4 regions of the Solibacillus sp. FSL W7-1464 genome follow, and region 1 is predicted to be linked to each of the others. Evidence: riboswitches for the same ligand, from Rfam matches in the RefSeq annotation. Region 1 holds a riboswitch; each other region holds the start of a gene.

Evidence for each region. A riboswitch is a leader RNA that binds a small molecule or an ion and turns the genes downstream of it on or off. The one in region 1 is predicted to bind S-adenosylmethionine.
Region 2: linked by a shared signal. The riboswitch ahead of MKZ25_RS01675 (O-acetylhomoserine aminocarboxypropyltransferase/cysteine synthase family protein) and the one ahead of metA (homoserine O-acetyltransferase MetA) in region 1 are both predicted to bind S-adenosylmethionine.
Region 3: linked by a shared signal. The riboswitch ahead of metK (methionine adenosyltransferase) and the one ahead of metA (homoserine O-acetyltransferase MetA) in region 1 are both predicted to bind S-adenosylmethionine.
Region 4: linked by a shared signal. The riboswitch ahead of MKZ25_RS17540 (bifunctional homocysteine S-methyltransferase/methylenetetrahydrofolate reductase) and the one ahead of metA (homoserine O-acetyltransferase MetA) in region 1 are both predicted to bind S-adenosylmethionine.

What each region holds. Positions count from the first base shown of each region.
Region 1 covers NZ_JBBORC010000001.1:1,892,032-1,895,606, reverse strand. The annotation lists gene MKZ25_RS09260 (ABC transporter ATP-binding protein) at 108-878, shown strand; gene metA (homoserine O-acetyltransferase MetA) at 929-1,870, opposite strand; SAM riboswitch class I at 2,025-2,133, opposite strand; gene MKZ25_RS09250 (nucleoside-diphosphate sugar epimerase) at 2,194-2,946, opposite strand; gene MKZ25_RS09245 (AAA domain-containing protein) at 2,967-3,575, opposite strand, start outside.
Region 2 covers NZ_JBBORC010000001.1:340,863-344,437, forward strand. The annotation lists gene MKZ25_RS01665 (hypothetical protein) at 1-433, shown strand, start outside; gene nfsA (oxygen-insensitive NADPH nitroreductase) at 687-1,421, opposite strand; SAM riboswitch class I at 1,666-1,780, shown strand; gene MKZ25_RS01675 (O-acetylhomoserine aminocarboxypropyltransferase/cysteine synthase family protein) at 1,897-3,201, shown strand; gene MKZ25_RS01680 (hypothetical protein) at 3,393-3,575, shown strand, end outside.
Region 3 covers NZ_JBBORC010000001.1:2,862,935-2,866,509, forward strand. The annotation lists gene MKZ25_RS14085 (gamma carbonic anhydrase) at 3-515, shown strand; gene metK (methionine adenosyltransferase) at 620-1,816, opposite strand; SAM riboswitch class I at 2,081-2,196, opposite strand; gene pckA (phosphoenolpyruvate carboxykinase (ATP)) at 2,395-3,575, shown strand, end outside.
Region 4 covers NZ_JBBORC010000001.1:3,517,899-3,521,473, forward strand. The annotation lists gene MKZ25_RS17540 (bifunctional homocysteine S-methyltransferase/methylenetetrahydrofolate reductase) at 1-1,726, opposite strand, end outside; SAM riboswitch class I at 1,829-1,926, opposite strand; gene hemG (protoporphyrinogen oxidase) at 2,014-3,399, opposite strand; gene MKZ25_RS17550 (chemotaxis protein) at 3,547-3,575, opposite strand, start outside.

The DNA of each region.
Region 1 (3,575 bases):
CACTATGCGTTTGCTTTCTTTTTTTATATTTAAATTATTACAATTTTCAAAAAATACTTTCGAAACAATGGAAAAAAGTGCATAGTAGTAAGTGGAGGTGTTTTTAAATGATACATATTGAAAATATCCATTTATATCGCAATGACAAACAGATTTTAAATGATTTAAGCTGGCATGTACAAAAGGGACAGCATTGGGCTATTTTAGGGTTAAACGGCTCCGGCAAAACAACGTTGCTGAAAGTCATTAACGGTTATATTTGGCCAAATGAAGGTAAAGTACAGGTACTGGGTGAAACATACGGGAAGACATATATACCGAAACTGCGGACGCGGATTGGCTGGGTCAGCAATGCGATGATCGATAACTTCAACTGGCAGGATAACGCGATTGAAATCGTGCTCAGCGGAAAATTCGGTGCCCTTCGTCTGTTTAATGATGTGACGGAAGAAGAAATTGATCATGCAGTTTCGGTTATGAAACATTTTCACTGTGACCATTTAGCGAATAAATCATTCGAGCATTTGTCACAAGGTGAACGGCAGCGCGTACAGATCGCAAGGGCCGTTATGGCAGATCCGGAAATTCTGATATTGGACGAGCCGTGTGGCGGGCTGGACTTGATCGAACGGGAAAATCTGCTGCAGACGATTGAACAGATCGCAGAAACTGAAAACGGCCCTACCCTTATTTATGTGACGCACCATGTAGAAGAGATTCTGCCTTGTTTTAGCCATGTCCTTTTAATGAAGGACGGAAAAAATGTCGAAGCCAATGCACGGGAAGTTGTTTTAACAGACGAAGTATTAAGCGATTTCTTCGGGCGGGAAATCAGTTTGCAGATCGAACGCGAACGTGCCTGGGTCGCAATCAAATAGAACGAACCAGCAGGAGTCCATCTCTTGCTGGTTCGTTTCATTTATAAGCATTAAATATGATATTCAATATTTTCATCGACGTAATGCCATTCATATGGCGTTTCTTGATATACGTAGTAGTTCAGCCAGTTGTAGAACAACAGATGCGAATGGGCACGCCAAACATTTTTCGGTGCCTGCAGCGGGTCGTTATTCGGGAAATAGTTGAGCGGAATGTCCGTATTGTCCGGATCCTTCTCCATGTCGCGGAAGTACTCATCCGATAATGTCGTTGCATCATATTCCAGATGTCCTGTAATCATAATGTGTTTATTGTTTTTCGATTGCACGATAAACACGCCTGCATCATCCGAATAGCTTAGTAAACGCAAGTCGGGATGTGCCCGTACTTCATCAATCGAAACCGATGTGTGACGTGAATGCGGTGCCACATACTCATCACTGAAGCCACGTACTAGATCTACTGTTAAATCCGTAATCACATGGGAATAAACACCGGAGCACTTCTTCGGCAATTCGAATTTCCCGATGCCAAAATGGTGATAAAGAGCAGCTTGAGCGCCCCAACATATATACATGATCGAAGTGACATGTTCGTTTGCCCAGTCCATAACATGCGTAATTTCATTCCAGTAGCCTACATCTTCAAAGTCCATTTTCTCTACAGGCGCACCCGTAATAATGAGACCATCAAAACGACGGTGCTTTACTTGGTCAAACGTGCGGTAAAATGTATCTAAATGCGATTTGGAAACATTTTTTGATTCGTATGTAGCCGTGTTTAAAAATGTCACATCTACCTGTAATGGTGTATTACCGAGTAAGCGCAGCAACTGCAGTTCGGTTTTTTCTTTTTCAGGCATTAAATTAAATACCAAAATATTTAACGGTCGAATTTGCTGTGTTTTCGCACGGTCTTCCTCCATGACGAAAATCTTCTCTTTTCTAAGCAGTTCACCCGCCGGTAAATGTTTCGGAATATTAATCGGCATTCCACTTTCCCCCTCATAAACTTTTTCAATAAACTTTTAATAATCTGTGATGTTCAGGCATTGCATTGTTTTACGAGCGAAACGACCCGTTCCAGAACAATATAAAAAGCCCCTCTCACTCCAGCAAATCAGAATTGAGAGGGGCTTTTACCCGTTCTTATCTGCCAAGGTCAACACCTTGCTGGAAGTAGCACCTTTCTAGTTGGACTAGAGGTTGCTGAAGCATCATTGGGCCAAGTTCCCTCCGCTTCTCTTGATAAGTCTATTAAATTGTCATTAGTGTAACATGTACTTTGTAATTTTGCAATAATTCCAAAAATATTTTACTCTTCCTGAAGCTGTTCTTTTTCTATATTGAATAAGATTGTTTCCAGTCGTTCATCCCATACCCGTGTCAATGTATTGTATACCCGCACAAAATGTCTGTTTTCCTTTTGATCGAACAGTAAAAAACATAGGACCGGTATATCATTAATCTGGATCGATTCCGTCGAAACAATACTTGTAATAGAATGCGGCACTTCCTCTTCCGCTACGGGTTGTTCGGATAGTTGCTGTTGAATGAAATCAATGAGCACCGTTTCTTCTATCGCTTCGATCTCTTCTGTTTCGATTGTCGGGAAAGGCTCCGGAAACTCTTCCAAATCCGCAAATTCCTCCAGATCGCCCTCCAATGGCTGCTCATGAATCGGACTGTATTGAATAAAATAACTTGTTTCTTCAAGTTCCTCTTCAAAAATGCCCGATTCCAGCTGAGCATTCCCTTTAGCGGTTAGCGCAAATTCCTGTTCCTTCACAATCATACCCATTCGTAACATTTTATTCGTCAAATCATGAATAAATAACGGTTCCACCAATAAAATTTCGGCTAATAGCTCCACATTTTTCAGCTTTGCTTTCTCAAATGAAATGAGCATCATCTTCATTAAAATATCCATGGCATTACGTATCACCGGATGATATTTCACTTCCAATGTGTGAATCGGAATGGCATATTGCATTTGCTTTTTGATTTCAATGGATGGGTTTTGGCTGAGTTCTTTCTGCAGCTGTAAAACTGTATTTTGTAAATCCATTCAATCCAATCCCCCTGTTTCTAAACAGCAAAATAGCCGTCCTGCTCTTTTACTGTCGTTAATACATGGGCATACATATCCCGTGTTTTCGCGCTTTTTGGACGCTTTGTAAACATTTCGGTACTGCCGATCATAATGAGCAGCTCCCGTGCGCGGGACAGTGCAACATTCAAACGTCGGTAATCTTTCGCAAACCCGATTTCTCCGCGCTCATTGTCATGATTCCGCACCATGCTGACAATAATGACATCCATCTCCATCCCTTGGAATTTATCGACCGAGCCTGTACGGATGTGCAAATGCGGTACATTGATATCCTGTTCGATTAAACGATTGATGCGCTTCACCTGCTCCGCGTAGAAGGAAATAACACCAACCGATTTTAATGCATCTTGCGGAATCAGCCCTTGTGCTTTCGCCTGTTCCGTTGCGGCATTTAATTCAAGCAGCTGCTGTTTAATCTGTTCCAGCTCCGCTATATTGAATAAACTCGAGCCTTCTTTCATACGCTCTTCAAAATACGGCTTGGCGTTCGGAATATCGAGCCATAGCAAATGATGATTTCGTGTAATTTTGGATGTTTCAAGGAAATGATCACGTACGGCATCCGAATCCTCTAACCCGCATTG
Region 2 (3,575 bases), 1.6 Mb from region 1:
AATGCCGATCCTTTACAACTTCTACGGTGAAGCAAGCTGGCTGTCAGCTGTACTTGATGCGAACGGATTCCTGCAAAATTATTTCATTGTGTCAGCGGCAAATCCTGAAATATCGGCATTTGGTACCACACCAAATGAAGCGTTAAGACTTTATAAAACAGCGCTAAGCCGTGGCGGAAGTACGGTAGACGGTACTTCGAATGCCGAAGAGGCAAAAGCGACGGTGAAAGTCGTGCGTGTTTATAAAGAACGTGTAGGTGATTTTACAATCGTATCGTTCCTGGCGAACACAGGTGAAAACTTCATCGTTTCTACAGAAGTTGCACCATTTGCAATCTATTTGCAAGAAGGTGACCAGGCAACGATTACGTATGCAAAAACAGGAGAAGATTTCCAACCTGTAAAAGCATTGCAGATTGAAGGGTTGAAATAAATAAAGAAATTTGGGCAGAAGTAGAAGTACCGTTGAAAAAGAAGGAAACCCTTATTAAGAAACGGCTATTTAAAATTGATTGGAATGGAGGGGAGGCGACTCCAGCGGGATTAGCGTGACGCCTGAGACTACAGGCTCAGGCCACGCCCGCGGAAAGCATCCGACCCGGAATGGAAATCAATTTTTAACGCTCAGCAAAAAAATGCTATTTTTCTCTCTCAGAGAGAAAAATAGCATTTTGGTTTTTATTAGCTTACTTCCAAGTAAAGCCTTGTGAAGCGAGGAAGTCTTTAATATGCGGACGGTTTTGTTCAACTAAGTAATCGGCCATTTGTTTCGTCCATGTTGCTGTCTTTTGATTCGAAGATCGGCTACTGTAGTAATCTTCCATAATCCCATCGTACTCATCTAGAAGGGCATCGTATTTAGCAACGTCATAGCCATTTTCATGCAATACTGCAGCTACCGGTAAACGCGGTTTTGTTTCATTGCGTTTTGTCGGTGTACCGATTGTCATCGCAAACAACGGGAAAACGTACTCCGGTAAATTGAACAGTTCACTGATTTCCTTAGGATTTGTACGGGCACCACCGATATAGCAAATGCCGTAACCCATTGATTCAGCTGCAATAACGAAGTTTTGGGCAAATAACGCAACATCTGCTACCCCTACAAGCACGTTTTCAGCCGTGTCAGCAGAAATATCAACCCCGTGCTTTTGACCAGCTACTTGCAAACGCTTAAAATCTACGCAAAACAGGAAAGAAGCACCCGCTGTTTTAAACTGAAATTCATTTTTAGACAGCTCCCCAAGCTTCGTTTTCTTTTCTTCATCCGTTACCCAAATGACACTGTATGCCTGTACGAAATGCGAACTTGCCGCCATTTGCGCTGTTTCGATTAAATCGATGACAGTTTCTTTTGAAATTTCCTCACCTGTATATTTACGAACAGATGTATGACTGCGTAATAATTCTTTTGTATTCACGTGAACATCTCCCTTTTATGTAATAAAACTTGATGGTGTATCCTTCAAGCTTATTTTAGTCAATATTTTACTTGAAGTCGATTATTAGCGTCTGTTCAATTCATAGGGATGGAATTTTTGCATATCGTTAAATACAGATAAGAGCAATCAGAATAGAAATCTGAAAATTTTAATTTTTTTGTGTTGACATATCGGATTAGTGTGTTTTATACTGAGACACAACGATGGAACACAAATCACATAACTCTTATCAAGAGCGGCGGAGGGAATAGGCCCTGAGATGCCCGGCAACCAGTAAGTGATGAACTGACTAAGGTGCTAATTCCTACAAAATGGACAAACATTTTGAAAGATAAGAGGAGGCAAACTTGCTCATGCGCAACCCTCTTCTTAACTGAAGAGGGTTTTTTTCATTTAAAAAATCCTCCTCAAAAACACCGATTTCACCATCGATTAAATTTTTGGGGGTAATAAAATGACAAATTTAAGACCAGAAACTTTATTATTACACGGGGGTCAAAAGCCAGACCCGGAAACAGGGGCGATCGCAGTTCCGGTTTACCGTACAACGGCCTATGCATTTAACGACACAGCTCATGCGCAACGTCTATTTGCATTACAGGAAACAGGCAATATTTATTCACGTATTATGAACCCGACAGTCGGGGCATTTGAAGAACGGGTTGCTTTATTAGAAGGGGGTACAGCTGCAGTAGGGCTTTCATCTGGCGCAGCAGCAGTAGCATTTTCTATTTTAAACGTTGCCGGTGCAGGGGATGAAATTGTTGCGGCAGGTTCACTTTACGGTGGGACTTACAATTTATTTGCAACTACATTGCCTCGCTACGGCATTACAGTGAAATTTGTGGATGAATCAGATCCTGCAAACTTCCAGGCGGCAATCACGGATAAAACGAAGGCAATCTTCGCTGAAATTATCGGAAATCCAAGCTTGAAAGTATTGGATATTGAAGCGGTAGCAAACATCGCCCATGACAACGGCCTTCCTTTATTAATCGACAGTACATTTGCTTCCCCATACGGAAGTAATCCGATTGAATTCGGTGCGGATGTTGTCATCCATTCTGCAACAAAGTGGATTGGCGGTCACGGGACGACGATCGGCGGGATTGTAGTGGATGCAGGCAAGTTCGACTGGACACAAGGAAGACATCCAGGATTTACAGAACCGGATACTTCTTACCATGGTCTACGCTATGGGATTGACACAGCAGGCGCTGCATTTGCGACAAAGCTTCGTGTTCAACTATTGCGTGATTTTGGTCCAACTCTATCTGCTGACGCAGCATTTAACTTCCTGCAAGGACTTGAAACGCTTCATTTGCGTATTGTCCGTCACAATGAAAATACACAGAAAGTTGCCGAGTATTTAAGAAACCACCCATTTGTGGAATACGTAAATTACAACGGCTTCGAAGATTTTGCAACGCATGATTTAGCGAAAAAATATTTGAAAAACGGTTTCGGATCTATCATTACATTCGGTATTAAAGGCGGACGTGAAGCAGGCCGCCAAGTAATCGATAACGTGGAATTGTTCTCTCATGTAGCAAACGTTGGGGATGCCCGTTCATTAATTATCCACCCTGCGAGCACAACGCACCAACAGTTATCTGCGGAAGAATTAAAAACTGCAGGCGTATCGGAAGAGCTCATTCGCTTATCGATCGGATTAGAAGCAGCAGAAGATATTATCGCGGATTTAGATCAGGCATTAGCGAAGGTTGCGGCTGAAGTTGGGATAGAAACAAACGCATAGTACTTTAGGAAAAAGGCTTTGCTTTTCCCATTCGAAAAGCTAAGCAATTTTTAGAAAATTAATTCCCACTATTTATATAAGTTTTATTGACAAAATTAATACCAAGTAATACAATTGGGATAATAAAATTACCGACCGGAAAAATTTAAAGTGATGTTCTAGCATCATTGGAAGAAAAGGAGTTGTTCAACATGGGGAAAGTATACAGTGCGCAAAACGTAGTAGCCTATATTATTTATGAACTTAATGACGTAAAGGAATTTGTGAACGCTTGCGCTATCCAGCGAATTTTGGCGGATGTGAATACGATGTGGCAGCATGTTTTTGGACACAGTGCTTTCTCAGAACAAGCTCATGATCTTGCCACAGTGGGT
Region 3 (3,575 bases), 970 kb from region 1:
AAATGATTTACCCCTATAAGGATAAAATACCGACAATCCACCCTTCTGCATTCATTGCCGATTATGCCACAATTACCGGTGACGTAACAATCGGGGCCGAAACTTCAATTTGGTTTAACACGGTAATCCGCGGCGATGTGAACAAAACTATAATTGGCGACCGTGTCAGCATCCAGGATTTGAGCTGCCTTCACCAAAGTCCCGCTTACCCTCTCATCATTGAAGATGAAGTAACAGTAGGCCATCAAGTTACATTACATAGCTGTACAATTAAGAAACGCGCTTTAGTTGGTATGGGTTCCATCATACTGGACGGGGCAGTTATAGGCGAAGGAGCGTTTATCGGTGCCGGCAGTCTAGTACCACCCGGAAAAGTGATTCCTCCCAATTGTTTGGCGATGGGGCGCCCGGCAAAAGTTGTGCGTGAAGTAACAGCTGAAGATCGCGCAGATATGGATCGGATTATTTCCGAATATGTGGCGAAAGGACAATACTATAAATCCCTTCAGAAATAGTTTCACAATCATATTGTTAGTCGAAATCTCTACCTATAATATAGGATGTTTACTGGAAATCATAAAAAAGGAGCTATCCATTTATCTGGATGCTCCTTTTTTTATTAAATTCCTGCTTTTGCTTTTAATTCAGCTGCTTTATCCGTATTTTCCCATGGCACATTCAAATCTGTGCGGCCGAAATGTCCGTATGCTGCTGTTTGTTTATAGATAGGGCGTCGTAAATCAAGCATTTTAATAATGCCTGCAGGACGTAAATCGAAAAGTTCACGAACCCAGTTTACGATTTGTGATTCTGCTACTTTTCCTGTACCAAACGTATCAACTGCGATTGAAACAGGTTGTGCAACACCGATTGCATACGCCAACTGCACTTCAGCACGGTCTGCTAAGCCCGCTGCTACAATGTTTTTAGCAACATAGCGTGCTGCATATGCTGCAGAGCGGTCAACTTTCGTTGCATCCTTACCAGAGAATGCTCCGCCACCGTGACGTGCATAACCACCGTAAGTATCAACGATAATTTTACGACCTGTAAGTCCTGCATCTCCTTTAGGGCCGCCGATTACGAATCGACCTGTTGGGTTGATGAAGTACTTTGTAGCTCCATCCAATAAATGAGCAGGAACTACCGGTTTAATAACGTGTTCCTTAATATCTGTTTGGATTTGTTCCAATGTTGCTTCTTCATCGTGCTGTGTTGAAATAACGATTGTATCCACACGAACAGGCTCATTGTTTTCATCGTATTCGATTGTTACTTGTGTTTTACCATCCGGACGCAAATATTCCAATTGGCCTGATTTACGTACTTCTGTTAAACGACGCGCTAGTTTATGAGCTAAAGAAATAGGCATCGGCATAAGTTCGGGAGTTTCGTTACATGCATAACCGAACATTAAACCTTGGTCACCGGCACCGATTGCTTCAAGTTCGTCCTCTGTCATTGATCCTTCGCGTGCTTCCAAAGCCTGGTCAACACCTTGTGCAATGTCAGGTGATTGTTCTCCTACAGCTACTAGTACTGCAAGGTTTTCAGCATCAAAGCCGTACTTACCGCGTGTATAGCCGATTTCTGCTACTGTATCGCGTATAATACCTTTCATATCTACATAAGTAGAAGTTGTAATTTCACCAGATACTAATACTAAGCCTGTTGTTACCGTAGTTTCACAAGCTACACGTGCATTTGGATCTGCAGCTAAAATAGCGTCTAAAATGGCATCCGAAATTTGGTCACAAATTTTATCCGGATGTCCTTCCGTTACACTTTCTGATGTAAACAGTCGACGATTTGTCATGTCATTTCCTCCTAAATCACTTTGGCAATTGTTTTTTATTGATACGGTACTCATTACCCATGTCCGTTATATTGCAGCAATTACACAAATGCGTATCCGCTTTTTAACGTCAAGCTATATTTGCTTTAACACGAGGGTCTGAAAGGCTGTAACTATCTAATTTTCGCTTAGCACGAAATTGTAAATCAAAATAAAAAAAATCCTTTCTCTCATAGCCGTGTTCATCACACGTGAGGAAAGGATATTACGTTTCGTTACCTTTCACTCTTATCGTTCAAGGGAAATTTTGCCCTTGCATCAGGTTGGCACCAACACGTATAAAATATACGCAGGTTGCCGGGTTTCATAGGGCCTGCCCCTCCACCAGCTCGGGATAAGAGTATCCGTTCAATTAAACATCTTACGCAAAAAAGCAAGTGCTGTCAACAAATTTTGACTTTTTTCGATACGTAAAAAATTGCGAAAAAATAATTTGCAATTAGTATAGATTATTTCACTTAATGTGTTATACTATTTTTGAATTAGGAATCAACTCCCCTCTATAAGGGAATACTATAAAAAAGGATGGTATTTAATAGATGAATTCGGTAGAAATTGCTAACGAGCTGAAAGAACTTTTAAACGGGGAAAATATCAAAACTCAATTATCTGTTCCACAACTAATTGAAAAAGCTACATCACGTGGAGAAGCAACGCTAACAGTTGAAGGCGCATTACGTGCCGAAACAGGCAAATATACTGGCCGCTCTCCTAAAGATAAATATATAGTAGAAGAAGAAATTTCAAAGGACAAAATCGATTGGGGTAAAGTAAACCGTCCGATCTCAGCAGAAGTATTTGATAAACTTTATGTAAAAGTTGTAAATTACTTAAAAGAGCGCGACGAGTTATATGTATTCAACGGTTTTGCTGGTGCAGACAAAGAGTCTCAATTATCTATTAAAGTAATTAACGAATATGCTTGGCATAATCTATTCTGTCATCAATTATTCATCCGCCCAACAGCAGACGAATTGGCTAAACACGTTGCCGAGTTTACAATCGTATCTGCACCAAACTTCAAAGCAGATCCGGAAGTAGACGGTACTGGATCGGAAACGTTCATTATAACATCTATCGAAAAGAAAATCATCTTAATTGGCGGAACTGAGTACGCTGGCGAAATGAAGAAGTCCATCTTCGGTATTATGAACTACTTGTTACCTGAACAAGGTATCTTCCCAATGCACTGCTCTGCTAACGTTGGTGAAGAAGGCGATGTAGCATTATTCTTCGGTTTATCCGGTACAGGGAAAACAACGTTATCAGCTGACAAAGACCGCAAATTAATTGGTGATGACGAGCACGGCTGGTCTGACAACGGTGTATTCAACATTGAAGGTGGTTGCTATGCTAAAACGATCAACCTATCCGCTGAAAATGAGCCGGAAATCTACAATGCGATCCGCTTTGGTTCAGTATTGGAAAACGTTGCGGTAGACCCTGAATCACGCGAATGCGACTATGCAGACGGCTCATTAACTGAAAACACACGTGTCGCTTACCCAATCGACTTTATCGACAATATTGTCTTACCATCAGTAGCAGGGCATCCAAATACAATCGTCTTCTTAACAGCCGATGCATTTGGTGTATTACCTCCTATCTCTAAATTGACTAAAGAGCAGGCAATGTATCACTTCCTAAGCGGCTTCACTTCTAAACTTGCCGGAACGGAACGTGGTGTAACAGAGCCGGAACCAGTATTCTCTACATGCTT
Region 4 (3,575 bases), 1.6 Mb from region 1:
TGCATGCCGTATCGAGCAGCTCTTTCGCAATTGCGATTCCTTCTGCTGTCGATGCTTCCTTGTCATCCCCGCAGGCAGCCATACGCGCAAGTACTTCATCGGACAATTTAATACCCGGTACTTCATGATGTAAAAATTCTGCGCTGCGCGAAGATGTTAATGGCATAATCCCGATATAGATCGGTGTTTCCAAATGCTTGGTCGCCTCATAGATTTCGATAATCTTTTCTTTTGTATAAACCGGCTGTGAAATAAAATAATCTGCCCCATGCTCGATTTTCTTCTCTAAACGGGCAACAGCACGGTCCAATACACGCACATTCGGATTAAAGGCAGCAGCTACCGAGAAATTCGCCTGTTTACGGAGTGATTTCCCGGTAAATGAACCGCCTTTATTTAACTGCTTAATAAGAGAAATAAGCTCCATTGACGAAACATCATATACACTCGTCGCGCCTGGGAAATCCCCCACTTTTGTCGGGTCCCCTGTCACGACCAGAATATCATGAAGTTCCAGTGCATCAAGTCCCATTAAATGTGACTGAAGCCCAATTAAATTTCGGTCACGGCATGTTAAATGCGGCAACGAACGAATTCCATGCTCTTTCAAAATAGCAGCCATCGCAATATTACTGATGCGCGGCGAAGCAAGTGAGTTATCAGCCATCATAACAACATCGGCGCCCGCTTTTGCCAGCTGTTTTGCCCCTTCGACAAATCCGTCAATTTCCAGATGACGCGGTGTATCAAGCTCCACAATAACAGAACGTTCACGTTTGGCTTTTTCATGGAGCGGCTCCTGCTTACGCGGCTCCGGAATACGGACGAATTGTGTATATCCAGGTTTTTCTTCCTTCGTATCAATTGGCTGCATATTCGCCAAACGTTTTTTCACCGCCGCAATATGCTTCGGTGTTGTTCCGCAGCAACCGCCAATTAAACGGACTCCTTGGTTTACAAGTTCAACGGCTGCACGAGCGAAATAATCGGTTTCCGATTCATAGACAACACGGCCATCTTCAATATCCAATAATGATGCATTTGGGTAAGCCGACAGAAATGCCTTATTCGGTAAATTGACTCCTTCAAATGCCTGAATCGTATGGAAAGGACCTAATCGGCAGTTACTCCCAACAATATCCGCACCCAATCTTTCCAAATCCTGAAGTGCTTCGTTCAGAGACATTAAATTTTGAAGGACGCCCGGCTCCTGCATCGTCACTTGGGCAATGATCGGTAAATCGGTCATCGAACGTAAGAGATGGACACATTGTGATAATTCTTCAAAATCGTAATAGGTTTCCAGTAAGAATCCATCAGGTTGACCAGCTAGCAGTACTTCCGCTTGTTCTTGGAATGCAAATAAAATTTCATCTAATGTCGCGTCACTTTTACGGATTCCGCGAATACCACCGATTGTCGCCAGAACATATTGCCCATCCAGAGAAGCAGCACGCTTAGCGATTTTCAGCGCAGCTTCATTAAATTCCATCACACGATTTTCATAGCCATAACGCGCAAGCTTAATCCGGTTAGCTCCGTATGTATTTGTCTGAATAATATCCGCACCTGCCGCAATATATTCACTATGAATTTTTTCTATAATATCAGGACGTGCAATATTCATCTCTTCATGACAATAATCCAACCCATATGAATAAAGAAGTGTTCCGATTGCCCCGTCTGCTGTTAAAACCCGTGTTTGTAATTCTTCAAGTAAACCCATTACCTTCACTCCATCATTTACAGTATTTTCAGTATATTAACGATACAAAAAAGCCTTCTTTCATTAAATAAAAGAAGGCATAATAGTTATCAACTTAATCCCTTCTCATCTTCTGGCATCCGCCACTGGATTTAGCACCTGACTTAACGTTGGTTGCTGAAGTTTCATCGGGCCAGTCCCTCGACTTCTCTTGATAAGAAAATAATATGAATTTTTGAAATAATTAAATGAATCATAACGTTATCTAATAGTTCCGTCAATACCCTTTAGCCGAATGAAGTATTTCTTTACATAATTCGACTAATAATCTGTTCAGCCGTTTTTTTACCGTTTAAAATACAGGCACCTATTCCCACTCCGAAATAGGCACATCCCGCTAATAGGATATTCGGGTAATCCGTTGCCATCTGCTGTATAACTTTCGATAACGCTTCGTTATGCGCCAAATCATATCGTGGCATTTGGTCAATCCACCTCGTTACATTGACGACTGTCGGCTTCGCTTCAATACCTAAGCTCAGACGAATATCTTCCAATGCAACTGTTGTCAGCTCTTCATCAGACATGGCTGCCAATTGTTCATAGCGCGGATTAATATCTTTGTAAAACAGACGAACGAGTAAATTGCCTTCTGCAGACGTATGCTTCCATTTACGGCTCGTCCATGTCGACGCATTACAGACTAAATCACTATTGTGCGAAACGATAAATCCAGTACCATCAGCCGGTAATATATCGTCCGGTACATCAAAACCAACATACATCGTTAAAGTTGATGCCGTCGTGAACTTTTCCAACTGTTTCTCCAGTGAGTCATCCTGTATTACTTGACGGACCGTATCATTCGGGATGGCCAGTACAACAACATCTGCTAAAATCGTTTCGTCTTCAAGCATGATTTCATATTGCTCGCCTGTTTTACGAACTTTCTTTGTTACTTTATTTTTCATGAATTCAACTTCCGGAAGCTGTATCTCTAAACGATTGATCAGGGCCGATAAACCGGAACGGAAGGAAATAAACTTCTTATTCGCAGCTTTTTCGAATTGCTCACGATTCGCTTCGAAGCCCTTAATAATCGATCCGTAGTTGTTTTTATAATCCACTAAATAAGGCAATGTAGACGCCAGGCTTAATTGATATAAATCTCCTGAATAAACACCCGCTAATACAGGGGCAATTTGCTTGCGGACAATTTCCTCACCTAAAAAATATTCCAAAAATGTACCGATTGAGCTTTCTTTAGTAAATTTAGTATTCGGGATTTCAAAGTCTTGAAGTGCTCTTTTCTTCCCTTCTTCGGAAACTAAAGTGCTCGACATGAGCGATTCTACACTCATCGGAATACCGAATGTTGATCCTGCCGGAATAGCATGCAGCTCATTATTCGTATGAATGTAGGAAATACCTGTTTCGTTATATACAAGCTCTGATTCAAAATCAAGCTCCTTTATAAGTTCCAATACCCCTGGATGACGAGCAACAATCGAATCAGCCCCTGTTTCCATAATGAAACCGCTATCCTGTTCGGAATGGATTTTCCCGCCTAAATATGTGCTCTTTTCAATCAGAATTAACCGGGCTTCCACATTTTGCTCATGCATTTTATTTCTCAAGTAATGCATCGTACATAGCCCGGTAATCCCGCCACCTACAACTACTACTGTTTTCATGTCCATTCTCTCCTATTTCGTTCGCTTCTCTTTTAATAGTATAAACTTTTTCATGCGAAATATGGTCAGCCGGGTATTACAATTTTCAGAACCTCATAAGAAAAACCACCCTACCTCTAAGTATTCCCGGGTAGGATGGCCACTATTTTACCTATATGAAAGTTGCTTTGTCAGGG